DNA from 4 places in the Brevibacillus sp. DP1.3A genome. Region 4 is predicted to be linked to each of the others. Evidence: predicted binding sites of a transcription regulator. Region 4 holds the regulator's gene; each other region holds the start of a gene.
The links. The regulator LexA, encoded in region 4, represses DNA repair genes until DNA is damaged. The targets are predictions, from matches to a motif close to CGAACATATGTTCG.
Positions count from the first base shown of each region.

Region 1: the regulator LexA is predicted to act here: its motif matches at 1,948-1,961, upstream of uvrB (excinuclease ABC subunit UvrB).
Region 2: the regulator LexA is predicted to act here: its motif matches at 1,798-1,811, upstream of HP399_RS12360 (YhjD family protein).
Region 3: the regulator LexA is predicted to act here: its motif matches at 1,607-1,620, upstream of ruvC (crossover junction endodeoxyribonuclease RuvC).

Region 1 is NZ_CP085876.1:731,916-735,051, reverse strand. Features, by position in the region: gene uvrB (excinuclease ABC subunit UvrB) at 1-1,868, opposite strand, end outside; gene HP399_RS03680 (flagellar hook assembly protein FlgD) at 2,050-2,982, shown strand; gene HP399_RS03675 (hypothetical protein) at 3,047-3,136, opposite strand, start outside.
Region 2 is NZ_CP085876.1:2,670,731-2,673,866, forward strand. Features, by position in the region: gene HP399_RS12350 (YolD-like family protein) at 1-18, opposite strand, end outside; gene HP399_RS12355 (DNA polymerase IV) at 15-1,256, opposite strand; gene HP399_RS12360 (YhjD family protein) at 1,253-1,636, opposite strand; partial or broken gene HP399_RS12365 (DNA polymerase IV) at 1,889-2,809, shown strand; gene HP399_RS12370 (YhjD family protein) at 2,806-3,136, shown strand, end outside.
Region 3 is NZ_CP085876.1:4,699,532-4,702,667, reverse strand. Features, by position in the region: gene HP399_RS21530 (BofC C-terminal domain-containing protein) at 1-62, shown strand, start outside; gene HP399_RS21525 (hypothetical protein) at 148-1,233, opposite strand; gene HP399_RS21520 (hypothetical protein) at 1,366-1,557, shown strand; gene ruvC (crossover junction endodeoxyribonuclease RuvC) at 1,680-2,180, shown strand; gene ruvA (Holliday junction branch migration protein RuvA) at 2,177-2,794, shown strand; gene ruvB (Holliday junction branch migration DNA helicase RuvB) at 2,799-3,136, shown strand, end outside.
Region 4 is NZ_CP085876.1:2,983,347-2,986,482, reverse strand. Features, by position in the region: gene crcB (fluoride efflux transporter CrcB) at 1-128, opposite strand, end outside; gene HP399_RS14075 (DUF896 domain-containing protein) at 225-422, opposite strand; gene HP399_RS14070 (cell division suppressor protein YneA) at 499-837, opposite strand; gene lexA (transcriptional repressor LexA) at 1,000-1,623, shown strand; gene HP399_RS14060 (DUF456 domain-containing protein) at 1,674-2,159, opposite strand; gene HP399_RS14055 (DUF4269 domain-containing protein) at 2,268-2,843, shown strand; gene HP399_RS14050 (SOS response-associated peptidase family protein) at 2,840-3,100, opposite strand.

The DNA.
Region 1 (3,136 bases), 2.3 Mb from region 4:
GCCACGCGATCCTTCTTCGGCATTTTCTTGAAATCTGCATGTGGCAAGTAATCTGCTTTTTCCTCCGCTACCTTGGTCGCCTCGATCACTTCGCGGACGGACTTTTTCACGGTTTGCGGCGTGATGCCGTGCTCTTCATTGTAAGCCATCTGAATTGAACGACGACGGTCTGTCTCACGAATCGCAGAGGTCATCGAATCTGTCATTTTGTCAGCGTACATAATAACGCGTCCCTCTGCGTTCCGCGCAGCCCGACCAATCGTCTGAATCAGCGAACGCTCATTGCGAAGGAAGCCTTCCTTGTCTGCATCCAATATCGCTACGAGTGATACTTCAGGCAAGTCAAGACCTTCCCTCAATAGGTTGATCCCGACTAGCACGTCAAATTCACCCAAACGCAATGAACGTAAGATCTGCATCCGCTCAATCGTTTTAATATCCGAGTGAAGATAGCGGACCTTGATTCCGATTTCTTTCAGATAGTCCGTCAAATCCTCAGACATTTTCTTCGTCAGAGTCGTGACGAGAACCCGCTCGTTTTTCGCAATCGTGGCTTGAATTTCGCCAATCAAATCGTCAATCTGTCCCTTGATCGGACGTACCGTAACCGTTGGATCAATCAAGCCTGTCGGACGAATCACCTGCTGTACCATTTCCGGACTGTGTTCCAGCTCATAAAGACCAGGTGTAGCCGAAATGTAGATCGCTTGTTTCAGCTTTCCTTCAAACTCCTCGAACTTTAGTGGACGGTTATCGCGTGCAGAGGGCAGACGGAATCCGTGATCGACCAGTACATCCTTCCGTGCGCGGTCACCGTTATACATCCCTCGAACCTGCGGCAAGGTCATATGCGACTCATCCATCATGACGATAAAATCTTCTGGGAAGTAATCCAGTAAGGTATAAGGAGCATGCCCGGCAGGCAGTCCCGTCAGATGGCGTGAGTAGTTTTCAATACCGGAGCAAAAGCCCATCTCCATCATCATCTCAATATCGTACCGTGTGCGTTGCTCCAGTCGCTGTGCTTCCAGGAGCTTGCCCGCATCACGGAATTCTTTCAGTCTTTCTTCCAGCTCGGCCTCGATGCTTTGGACAGCCAGCTTCATTTTTTCCTCGCGCGTCACGTAGTGAGATTTAGGGAAGATGGCAATGTGATCACGCTGTCCCAAAATCTCGCCGGTCAGTACGTCAATCGAAGTAATCCGCTCTATTTCATCTCCAAAAAACTCAACGCGAATCGCCTGCTCACTCTCTGAAGCAGGGAAAATCTCCACGACGTCACCCCGCACACGGAACGTACCGCGCGTGAAGTTGATGTCGTTGCGTGTATACTGGATATCGACCAGACGATGCAAAATCTCGTCCCGTCCTGTTTCCATGCCAACACGTAAAGACAAGAGCAGCTCCCGATACTCCTCGGGAGAACCCAATCCGTAGATGCAGGAGACAGAGGCAACGATGATCACATCTCGGCGTTCAAACAACGCACTGGTAGCGGAGTGACGGAGCTTGTCGATCTCGTCATTAATGCTCGAGTCTTTTTCAATAAACGTATCCGATTGGGGAATGTACGCTTCGGGTTGATAGTAATCGTAGTAGCTGACGAAGTATTCCACCGCGTTGTTCGGGAAAAACTCCTTAAACTCTGCACAAAGCTGAGCGGCCAGAGTTTTGTTGTGTGCCATCACGAGTGTTGGTCTGTTCACCTGAGCAATTACCTGGGCAGCCGTATAAGTCTTTCCCGTTCCCGTCGCACCCAGCAATGTCTGGTGTCGCTTGCCAGCCTGTAACCCTGCCACCAGCTCGGCAATGGCGGTCGGCTGGTCACCGGACGGTTGAAACTCCGATACCAATTCAAAACGCTCCATTCCCTCGTTCATCTCCTCATAGCATGACTGTTTCTACTTTCCATTATAACACAATTCCGGCTAGTTTAAGCCCAAAATTCGAACAAACGTTTGTCTTCATCTTTCCACTGATTTTTCCGATATAAGATGAAGGAAGTGCAAACATGCGCAGATAGACTCGCCACCTTCAGGGAGGATTGACATGTCAGATACCGGAACAACCGTTAAAAATAACCCTTATATACAACCGCATTTGAGCTATAAAGGCAAAAAAGAATTCACCACCGAGCTCGACCAAAATGCCTTTATGAAGCTCATGCTCGAGCAGTTAAAGCATCAAGACCCTATGTCCCCAATGGACAACTCTCAATTCATCCAGCAAACAAGTATGCTGACCATGGTAGAAAAAATCACAAAAATGACCACGCTGATGGAGCAATCGAACAACAGCATGGTCACTTTAGAAAAGTATGAAAAGCTAGTAGGTCGTACAGCCTCGTATTCCCTTACTACAAAAGACGAGATGACGGGAGAAACTTCGACGCAGAAGAAAGAAGGCGTACTTGATGCCGTCTACATGGATCAAGGCAAAATCTACTTCCGCATCGCAGGCGAATCGACACCGATTCCTCTGGCAGACGTCTCCGGACTGGAATCGCAAGGTCTGGCTGGTAATACGCTCGATAACAGCGTGAAGTACATGGAAATGATCGGTCGAGAGATTTCCTATAAAGTTACCAAGGAAGTCGACCGGGATGGCAATCCAGATACCACACACGACGTTTCCAAGGTGGATGAAATCTTGAATGGCGTCATCACTGGCTTTACTACCAAAAATGGTACCGCACAATTCCAACTGGATAATGGATCAACCGTAAAAGCCGAAGAAATCGTAGGCATGACGGTGAAACCTGAAAACAGAACAATGGGCAACTCCCTTGCCTACGCGCAAATGATCGGCTACAACATCACGTACAACCAGTCTCAAACGAATCCGGACGGCACCACTACCAATACGCCTCTTACAGGCGTGGTCAAAGCTGTCAGCATGAAAAACGGAGTAGTCGAATTCGTCCTCCAGGATGATAAGAAAGTCGCTCTCAATCAAATCACAGGATTCGAAGCAACTGCCTAGAATCCCATACAAAAAGCCGCACATCTTCGCAATCGGAGAAGGCGGCTTTTTCTTTTGTAAGGTGCTATTCGTTTACGATCACTTTTCCGGTTATCGCATCCACATAAAACGTATCATCTACTTTAAATTCTCCCCCGCAGAAGCAATGCGAGCG
Region 2 (3,136 bases), 310 kb from region 4:
TTGCAGCTTTTTGCTCATTTATAGTGGCCTCCAATTTTTTGAGAACGATCTTTTGCTTGACCTGCTTTTGTCAGGGATACTGCTCGCATAATCGATGCATTTCCAAATCTTTGCTTAATCATATCGGTGGTCTTTTCCAATGCAAGCTTCTTCTCACGGTCATCGAACAAAACTAACTGAAATTCCTCATCGCTGACAAGTTGACTTAGGCTTACTCCGATACTGCGTATAGGAGATCCATCCCAGTGTCGCTCTAACAACATGGTCGCAGCTTTGTAGACATCACCTGTAAGACTTGTTGGGTCAGTTAATGTCATCTGCCGATGAAACCCCGTGGGACGATTGAAGTCTGCTCCCCGGCAACCTACGGATACAACCCATCCCATATACCCCTTGGCACGGCATCTTTGGCATACCAATTCTGATAGTTCCAAAAGGGGAACTAAGATTTCTTGCAACGTGTAATAATCTCTCGGTAACGTCATTTGATGACCGATCACTTTTTGGTGGTTATGGGTGTTTGGACTTACCGGTGAAGAATCTATGCCGTTAGCGATACACCATAGAACTTCTCCGTTAATACCCCATTTGCGTTTTAGAGTGGTGAGAGAGGTATTTGCCAGATCACCGATTGTCATGATGCCCATTCGGGTGAGATGTTGTGTCATTCTTGATCCAACCATAAACATTTTGTTCACCGGTAGTGGCCAAAGTATGGTTGGGAGATCCACCTTCGAAAGGGTAAAAATACCTCGTTCATTTTTTTTTGCGAAATTATCGCAAGCCATTTTACTTACGACTTTGCAGTAACTAATCCCGATCCTTGTGCGGACGCCTGTCTCGTTCATCACTCTTTGCTGAATATTTTTAGCAATCGTGACGGGGGAGCCGAAAAGCTTCAAACTAGCCGTTATGTCGAGGTGCTGTTCGTCAATGCTATATGGTTCCACTAGATCTGTATAAGATTGTAGAATTTCGGTAATCTGAAGAGATACCCGAATGTATTCCTCCATACGAGGTCGAATCACAACCACCTCTGGACACTTAGCAAGAGCTTCTCCCAGCCGTTCTGCCGTTGTAATACCATGTTTTTTGGCAATGGGACAAGCAGCTAGAATAATCCCTGATCGCCGCGTAGGGTCGCCGGCAACAACGAGAGGTTTATTTTTATATTCAGGATGAGCTGCTTTTTCCACACTCGCGTAAAAAGATTGGCAATCTGCCAGCATAATGACTCGATCTAATTGTTTACTCATGAGTTTATTTCACCAGCCAGATCAATATTTAAATATTCGCTTAGCTTTTTCTCCACTTCAGCTTTCACTAAGCCCCGTAGCATTGAAAATTGGTGATGATAACCGCGACATAAGTACCTTGCTTCTATACCGAGTTTAGTCCAGTTTTGTTCATACACTTTTATCCCATGTTTTCTCAGATATTTGCGTATTCCCAATAAATCGATAGTAATCAGGTCTTGTACATGGCGTAAGGTTCTGGCATAAATAGTAGGCATTTTTAACGGTACAGAATCCAAAGTTTTGATATCCTTTTCCAAGATATCCAAAATGATGGGGAGAAGAATGTACTCTTTAATGAATTGAGATTCTTCTTCAGTTTGCAAAGGGATTTGCGTCATCCTAATTGCTTCTTTGCTACTAGGGACAAGGATAGAATACAACTTCGATTAAAATAGATGGTTTCAACGCTACGGCAGCCTTGGTGCTTTTCTAAATTCCAAGACATAGAATCACCCTCCGACAAGAACGTTTGTTCCCTTTGTTATTGTATACAGAATACCGAACAAATATTCCTGTTTCAAGAGCACATTTTTTTCCAAGGTCAGTGACTTATTTGGTTTACTAATCATGAACAATAAAATGAAAACAGAATCGACGAGCAGTTTCTCGACGTGACAGGCAGCGTCCATCTGTTTGGTGATCCGTTGCAGATGGCTGCACAGATTCGGCAGCGCGTCTGGATGGAGACGGGAATCAACTGTCGGGTAGGCATCGGGGAGAACAAGGTACTGGCCAAGATGGCCTGCGACAATTTCGCCAAGAAACGGGAAGAAGGCGTTTTTTGGCTCAAGCGGGAAACGTTAGCGGATACGCTCTGGAAGCTTCCGATTGAAAAGCTGTTCGGGGTAGGCTCACGCATGAAGCGTCATTTTCATCGGATGGGCGTCTATCAGATCGGGCAGCTTGCAGATATGAGGCCAGCCATCCTTACCCGACATTGGGGAGTGAACGGGGAGGTGCTGTGGCGCACGGCTCACGGAATCGACGATTCACCTGTGGCTTTGGATTCCTATGATTCACAAAAAGGGATCGGTCATCACATGACGTTGCCACGGGATTATCATACAGCAGTAGAAATCAAGGTTATATTGCTTGAGCTGTGCGAAGAAGTGTACCGTCGGGCGAGGAAAAAGGAGCTGATGGGCTCCGTTCTGTCTGTGGGCTGTCGTGGAGCCGATTTGGCTGCTGGAACGGGCTTTGGGCGGCAGATGAAGCTCACGGACCAGACGAATGATGCCATGACTCTGTACGAAGCGGCCTGCTTTCTGTTTGACCGTCACTGGCAGGAAACGCCCGTCCGCAGTATCGGGGTCAATCTGGGGCAGCTTGTCCCTGATAACGTGGTGCAACTCAATCTGTTCACGGACAATCACAAGCGGCGTTCGTTGGCACAAGCTATGGATGATATCCGGAGCCGATACGGTCAGGACGCCATCCTGCGCGCCACCTCTGCCTTGGAAGCGGGACAGGCGAAAGAGCGCGCACGTAAGATCGGAGGACACTACAAGTGACGGAGCCGATGGTGTCAGACGAGCAGGAATTGATACGCCAGTATATTTTATTTGGCATTTTGTTTCGGGCAGTCATGGCCGATCTGGGGCAGATGCGGATTGTGCCGTTGAAGTTTTCTTATCAGATGATGTTCGATGAGCTCTCGCGGTGGGCGGAGAGGCAGCATCACCAGCTGCGTGGCATCTTGCGGCAGCGAGGTTACACAGTCGTCAGCTCACGACGTCAGGGACATATGTATGTCGTCCACTATCGACAACGCGGGTACGTGCGAGAAGCGATCTATACGATTGAGGTATTGCGGGCAGAGTGTCAGGAGCTCGTCCATT
Region 3 (3,136 bases), 1.7 Mb from region 4:
ATTTGGCTGAGTATAACAGTGTATTGTCCACCTATGGCGAATACCAATGGAGTGGCCGATGAAAACGGTTGGACCAAAAGAAATCCCTTTCGAGCCTTTCGTGTAACAAGCACATATTGGACTGGAAAGGGATTTTTGTTTCCATTGCTATGGATTCAGTTCAACCGCAATGATTCGCCAACGTTCCCCCGGTACTTCGCGGCGCAAAAGAAATTTCCATGTCCGTCGAAAATTACCGCCTTCCCGGGCGATGTATGTGAGCCGAACAGGAACCTCTATCAAGAGGGGACCGCGTTCGTCTGACGGGATGACGATTTCTGACGATCGCACAGATTCGATCACGGACAGCCCTTCAGGAAGTGAGAATCCGTCCGTTGTCATTCGCATCGCATGGGTGTCGTGCTCATGCAGAGCGGTGAGGAAATAGCCGACGAGCTCTTCAGGAGACGCCCCTTTTATTGTAGTCGCAAGCGCTCCGGAGGCCTTGAGAATCATCATGCTGTGACTGGGATCGGGCTCTGTGCGTCGATGGGTAGAACTGCCGAAAAAGTGGATGCAAAAATGCCCCGGGAATTCATTTCCTTTAATCGCACCAGCGCCATGTGGCATTCCGTGCATGGATGCTGCAAAATAAGTACCGTCTACCTCTACCAGAATGGCTCTGCGCTTCCACGACCATTTCCCCTGGTAAATGTTCTTCATGATCTGTGTATCCTTGCGTGTCAACGGTTGGACATCGGCATGGCGACTGCCTGCTCTGCGCTGGACATCAAAACGATGACCTGTCTCTAAATCAATCACGGTACCGAACTCCATCCGTTTCAACGTTTTTTTCACCTGTTCCCAAGGAATGGCTTGCGCAAAATGGACGGCCTCTACGGACTTGACCATTTCTTCGATCCTTTGGCGAACATCGTTTGCCAATACATAACGACGAGGCATTTCTGTTTCATAAAGCTGGCCATCATGATCATATATATACGTTCGTTTTTTTACGGTCAATGTAGCACGTACCCAGTGCGGGTTATAGGAGGCGACTTCGGTAGTAGAGCCCAATAGCCGCTTCGTAAATTGCTTTTGATCACGGAAGGACATAGTCGTTTGGAAGGAGGACTCTGGGGACACCGAAACGGTGACCGTGATGTCATTCTTGACCTTGGCAAACACAGAGTGCGGCATTGACAGTGCGATTACGAAGAGGCATATACAAAAAATAAGGACTTTGCTTCGCAACAACCAACACCTCCACTGCTTATCGTTTCAATAAGATGTCTGGTTCATGTGGCGTAAATCTTGGTATCATAACACCATTGCGCTTACGCCATACTGATTTCATACGGTGATCGAAGGAGGAGTCTTTAGACCATGTCTACCATGCCAAGAGGTAGCTACAAAGACCAGTTCCATCAGCGTTTGTACGTTCAGTTGAACCAGGGGCACAACAAGCTCAATTACCAACAGATCAACAAGATCAAAGAGCACATGCAGAGTGGCGTAGACGACTATGCCCACATGCAGCATGATGTGTCAGATTCAATCGGAATGAACAAACACTAACAGACACCGTATAACCCGCTCCTTTTACGAGGAAGCGGGTTTTTATATGGAAATACACGTTCGCTTTTTGGGTGCTTTGTGTTACAGTAGAGAGTAGAATCTTTGCTCACGGAGAGTGGACTATGCGCATTTTAGGAATTGACCCTGGCATTGCGATTGTTGGCTTCGGGGTTGTGGATAAAGAGGGCAGCCAATTGCGTCCCGTCCAATATGGGAGCATTCAGACAGAAGCAGGATTGCCAGTGCCACTTCGATTGAAACAGATTTTTGAGGCAATGCAGAGCCTTCTGGAAACATATCGTCCCGATGAAATGTCCGTCGAAAAGCTTTTCTTTAATAAAAACGTGACGACGGCCTTTACAGTTGGTCAAGCGCGAGGGGTTATTATACTTGCAGCAGAGCTGGCTGGTGTGCCGGTCTATGAATATACCCCAATGCAGGTCAAGCAAGCCGTGACTGGATACGGGGGAGCAGAGAAGAAGCAAATACAGGAAATGACGAAGCTCCTATTGCGGTTAAAAGAAGTACCAAAGCCTGACGACGTGGCGGACGCATTGGGCATTGCTATTACGCACGCACAGTTTCGCGCGTTCATTTCCATTTCGGAAGGGGTCAAGAAATGATTGATTTTGTAGAAGGTACACTTAGTTATCTCGATTCGGAATACATAGTTATCGAAACGGGCGGAATTGGTTATCGACTGTTTTGCCCAAACCCGTACCAATTCGTTCGGTATGAAGGCAGCAAAACCAAATTGTTTACCCACCACCATGTGCGGGAGGATGCCATTCTGTTGTACGGTTTCGCTACCCGTGACGAACGCGATTTATTCCGCAAGCTGCTTGATGTTAGTGGAATCGGTCCAAAGGGCGGATTGGCCATTCTGGCTGCGGCGACGCCTGAGCAGCTGGTGATGGCGGTTCAACAGGAGAATGTTACCTATTTGACGAAATTTCCGGGGATTGGGAAAAAGACTGCCCAGCGCATTATCCTCGATTTGAAGGATAAATTGGTAGGATACACACCATCTGCGATTTTGACTATTGCAGCGGGTGATTTGACAGCAGGCGAGCAAGCTGTGTCTGCGCTGAACGAAGCACTCGATGCATTGACTGCACTGGGTTACTCTGATGGTGAACTGCAAAAAATCAGAAACAAGCTGTCTGAGAAATCAAAAGAGGGCGATGGTGTAGAAAAGCTCATCAAACAAGGGCTTGCGTTGCTCATGAGGGGGTAGGATTTTGGATTCTCGGATCATCACGACGCATATGAATTGGGAAGAAGAGGCGGCGGAGCTGAGCCTCCGTCCCCGCTATTTAAACGAATACATCGGTCAACAGCACGTGAAGGAAAACCTGAAGATTTTTATTGAAGCAGCCAAAATGCGGAAAGAGTCGTTGGATCACGTGCTTCTGTACGGTCCACCTGGTCTGGGGAAGACAACCCTGTCGCAAATCATCGCAAATGAACTGGGTGTGAATATCCGCACGACGTCTGGTCCGGCAATTGAGCGTCCGGGTGATTTGGCAGCGATTTTGACGAATTTGCAAGAAGGCGACGTCCTGTTTATTGACGAGAT
Region 4 (3,136 bases):
ATCAAAGATCCACAAACATTGGCGATCCAAGTTCCCCACGGCCATCCCGGCTGATTCGCGAGCAAAGACAATAGGTAGCGCAAAAGTGAGCCAACTGCTCCTCCAACCGCCACAGCTATCCACGCCACCGCTTTCCCTCCCTGAATATCAAAGCGTTATGTATGTCACAGAAAAAGACACCCTAGCGTCAAGCGAGGATGTCTGTCGTATCAGTAATTGTTATCTTACTGTTTTGGCTTATTTTCTTCAAGGTCTTCCACATAACGGATGGAATCCAAATTTGCTCTCAATGAAAGCTTAACGGCGTCAATGTACTTTTGGCGCAATGCTTTTTGTTCGAGCTTTTCCTCTTCGGTCAAACCTTCTTCGCGAGATTTTTTGACCAATTCGTTAATGCGTTTAATTTCTGCGTCAGATACCACTGCTGGTTCCTCCCACTCTGTAGTAGTGCCGATTCATTATACCACATTCGAATGATCCCGCAAGACAGCCGAACACTTACGGAGTATCAGGAAGCATGAGAGTCTGACCTGGGTAAATCCTGTTACTCTCTAAACCGTTCGCATCCTTAATCTCTATTATATAGTCACGAACATCCATATGCTGATCTGTATTGTATTGAACAGCTAACGACCATAGGCTATCTCCAGATTGTACGGTTACTTCTATTCCTTGTGGCTCCTCCATGGGCGAAGAAGCAAACACTAGTTCGGTCAATAAGTAAAAAAAGAGAGTAAATGTTATAAGAAACAAGAGAGCTTGTCCTCTCGTGATACCAAAACGAACTCGACGTTCTTCTTTTTTCTCGAAACGATTTCGTGCTGTCGATGAATTCATAATAATGGCCTCCTCGCAAACATACGTTCTGATCATTTGTAACCTCATGATAAATGAGAACATATGTTCATGTCAACAAAGAATCGAACTTATGTTTGTCGAACGCAAGCTCCCATGGTATAATATAGGAAAATATGTTCGAGAAATCAGGGGTGTCTTTCTATGTCAAAATTATCGAGTAGACAACAAGCCATCATCGAGTTCATACGAAAGGAAGTTCGTGATAAAGGATATCCGCCATCTGTACGTGAAATTGGTGAGGCTGTTGGACTAGCTTCCAGCTCAACAGTACATGGGCATTTGGCACGCTTAGAGAAAAAAGGCCTCATTCGTCGAGATCCTACCAAACCTCGTGCCATCGAATTGCTATCAGATGAAGATCGTTTTCAAGACAATTTCGAAGACTCTGTCGTCCGTGTGCCAGTAATCGGAAAAGTAACCGCTGGACAACCGATCACTGCCATTGAGGATGTGGAAGAGTACTTCCCGCTTCCAGACAATATCGTGACTTCTGACAAGGTCTATATGCTGCGCGTCTCCGGGAACAGTATGATTGATGCAGGGATTCTCGACGGAGATTACGTAATTGTTCGCCAACAGCACGTAGCGAACAATGGTGACATTGTCGTAGCCATGACAGAAGAAGACGAAGCGACCGTCAAAAGATTTTTCAAAGAAAAGAACCACTTCCGTCTCCAACCGGAAAATGCCACAATGGAACCGATCATTCTGGAGAATGTCACCATTCTCGGTAAAGTCATCGGTGTATATCGACTCATTCACTAGTTTCCACGTAAAAAAGGACAGCCTCGGCTGTCCTTTTCGTTTTCTATATGTTATCTGGCGACAAAAAACCAGATGATCATCGTAACTTGCAATATGACTTTTACGACCGCACTACCCAAAAATCCGATCAGTGAGCCTACGCCCGCTTTCACTGCTCGCTCCATCGACTGCTTCTGCACCATTAACTCTACCAGAACGACGAATACGAACGGCAAGATCAGCATACCAAACGGTGGGAAAACGAAGATCCCGAGGATAATTCCGACCGCAGCAGCAACGGACGACCACTTGGACCCTCCGTACCTTTTCACGAAGTACATGTTCGTCAGCAAGTCAGCACCATAAAGCAGAATGCTTAGAACGACCATTCCCCACCAAAAGGATGCGGGCAATCCCGCTCCCGGATCTGCAATGAAAAAGTGATAGAGCAAAAAGCCCGCCCACAGTAATATCGTATCAGGTAAAACAGGTAAAAAAATTCCTGCGATGCTTAGCAAGAACAATAACACGACCACTACCCACAAAAATATTTCCATCTACTACACTCCCTTCATCTAGGTATACGAGTGATTACCGATTTCGTTGCGTACTTATTCACTTTTGTCTAAACTATTTTAAAAGAAAGTAGACATGGAGGTAGTCTCTTGAGAAATTGGCATGATCTCTCTTATTTGGGCAGAGGAACGATGCGCCAAAAAGCGGCGTGGGAAGCGATTAAACAGACGCACATCATGGAAGTACTATCCGATTACCGTCCAGTGCTTGCCGGAACCATCCCTTTAGACATTGACGTCAAGCAAAGCGATCTGGACATTATTTGCGAGAGTCATGATCTGGAACAGTTTGAGCAGGCTGTGCGTACAGCATTTGGCTGCTTGCCCGGATTTGAAGTGACACACCTAGATGTAAAAAGTACTCCCACGTCCGTTATCTCGTTTTTCACAGCTGACTTTTGGTTTGAATTGTTTGCTCAACCGGTAGCTGTCGAAAAGCAAAATGCCTATCGTCATATGGACATCGAAGCACGTTTGCTAGACATAGGAGGCTTGGATGCATGCCAACATATTAGAGCTCTGAAGCAAAGCGGCATCAAAACAGAGCCTGCATTTGCCAGGTACTTTCATATTCCGGGTGATGATCCATACGAGGCATTGTTGCATTTGGAGTCGTTAACCGAACAGGAATTACGACAAAAAGTTCAGCTCCTGCGAAAGGATTAATCTTCAAACAAAGAGCCGATCTCTACTTCTTGAATACAGGAAGGACCATCATTTTTCGGACTGCCCACTTTGGCGGATACCGGATATACCATCATCTCGCCGGAATCGTAGGGGGTAAACAGCGACTGGAGCTGCAACCGATCATACTTCTCCCGATCAAGCCATAAGTCCTCATCATCTTTCTTTAAGATGACAGGCATTCGCTCATTTTTATTAAATGTCAACAAAATCGTACTGAGTATTGCTTTATTCGACATTTTCTATGGTGTAACACCTAAATTATGTCGCTAGTA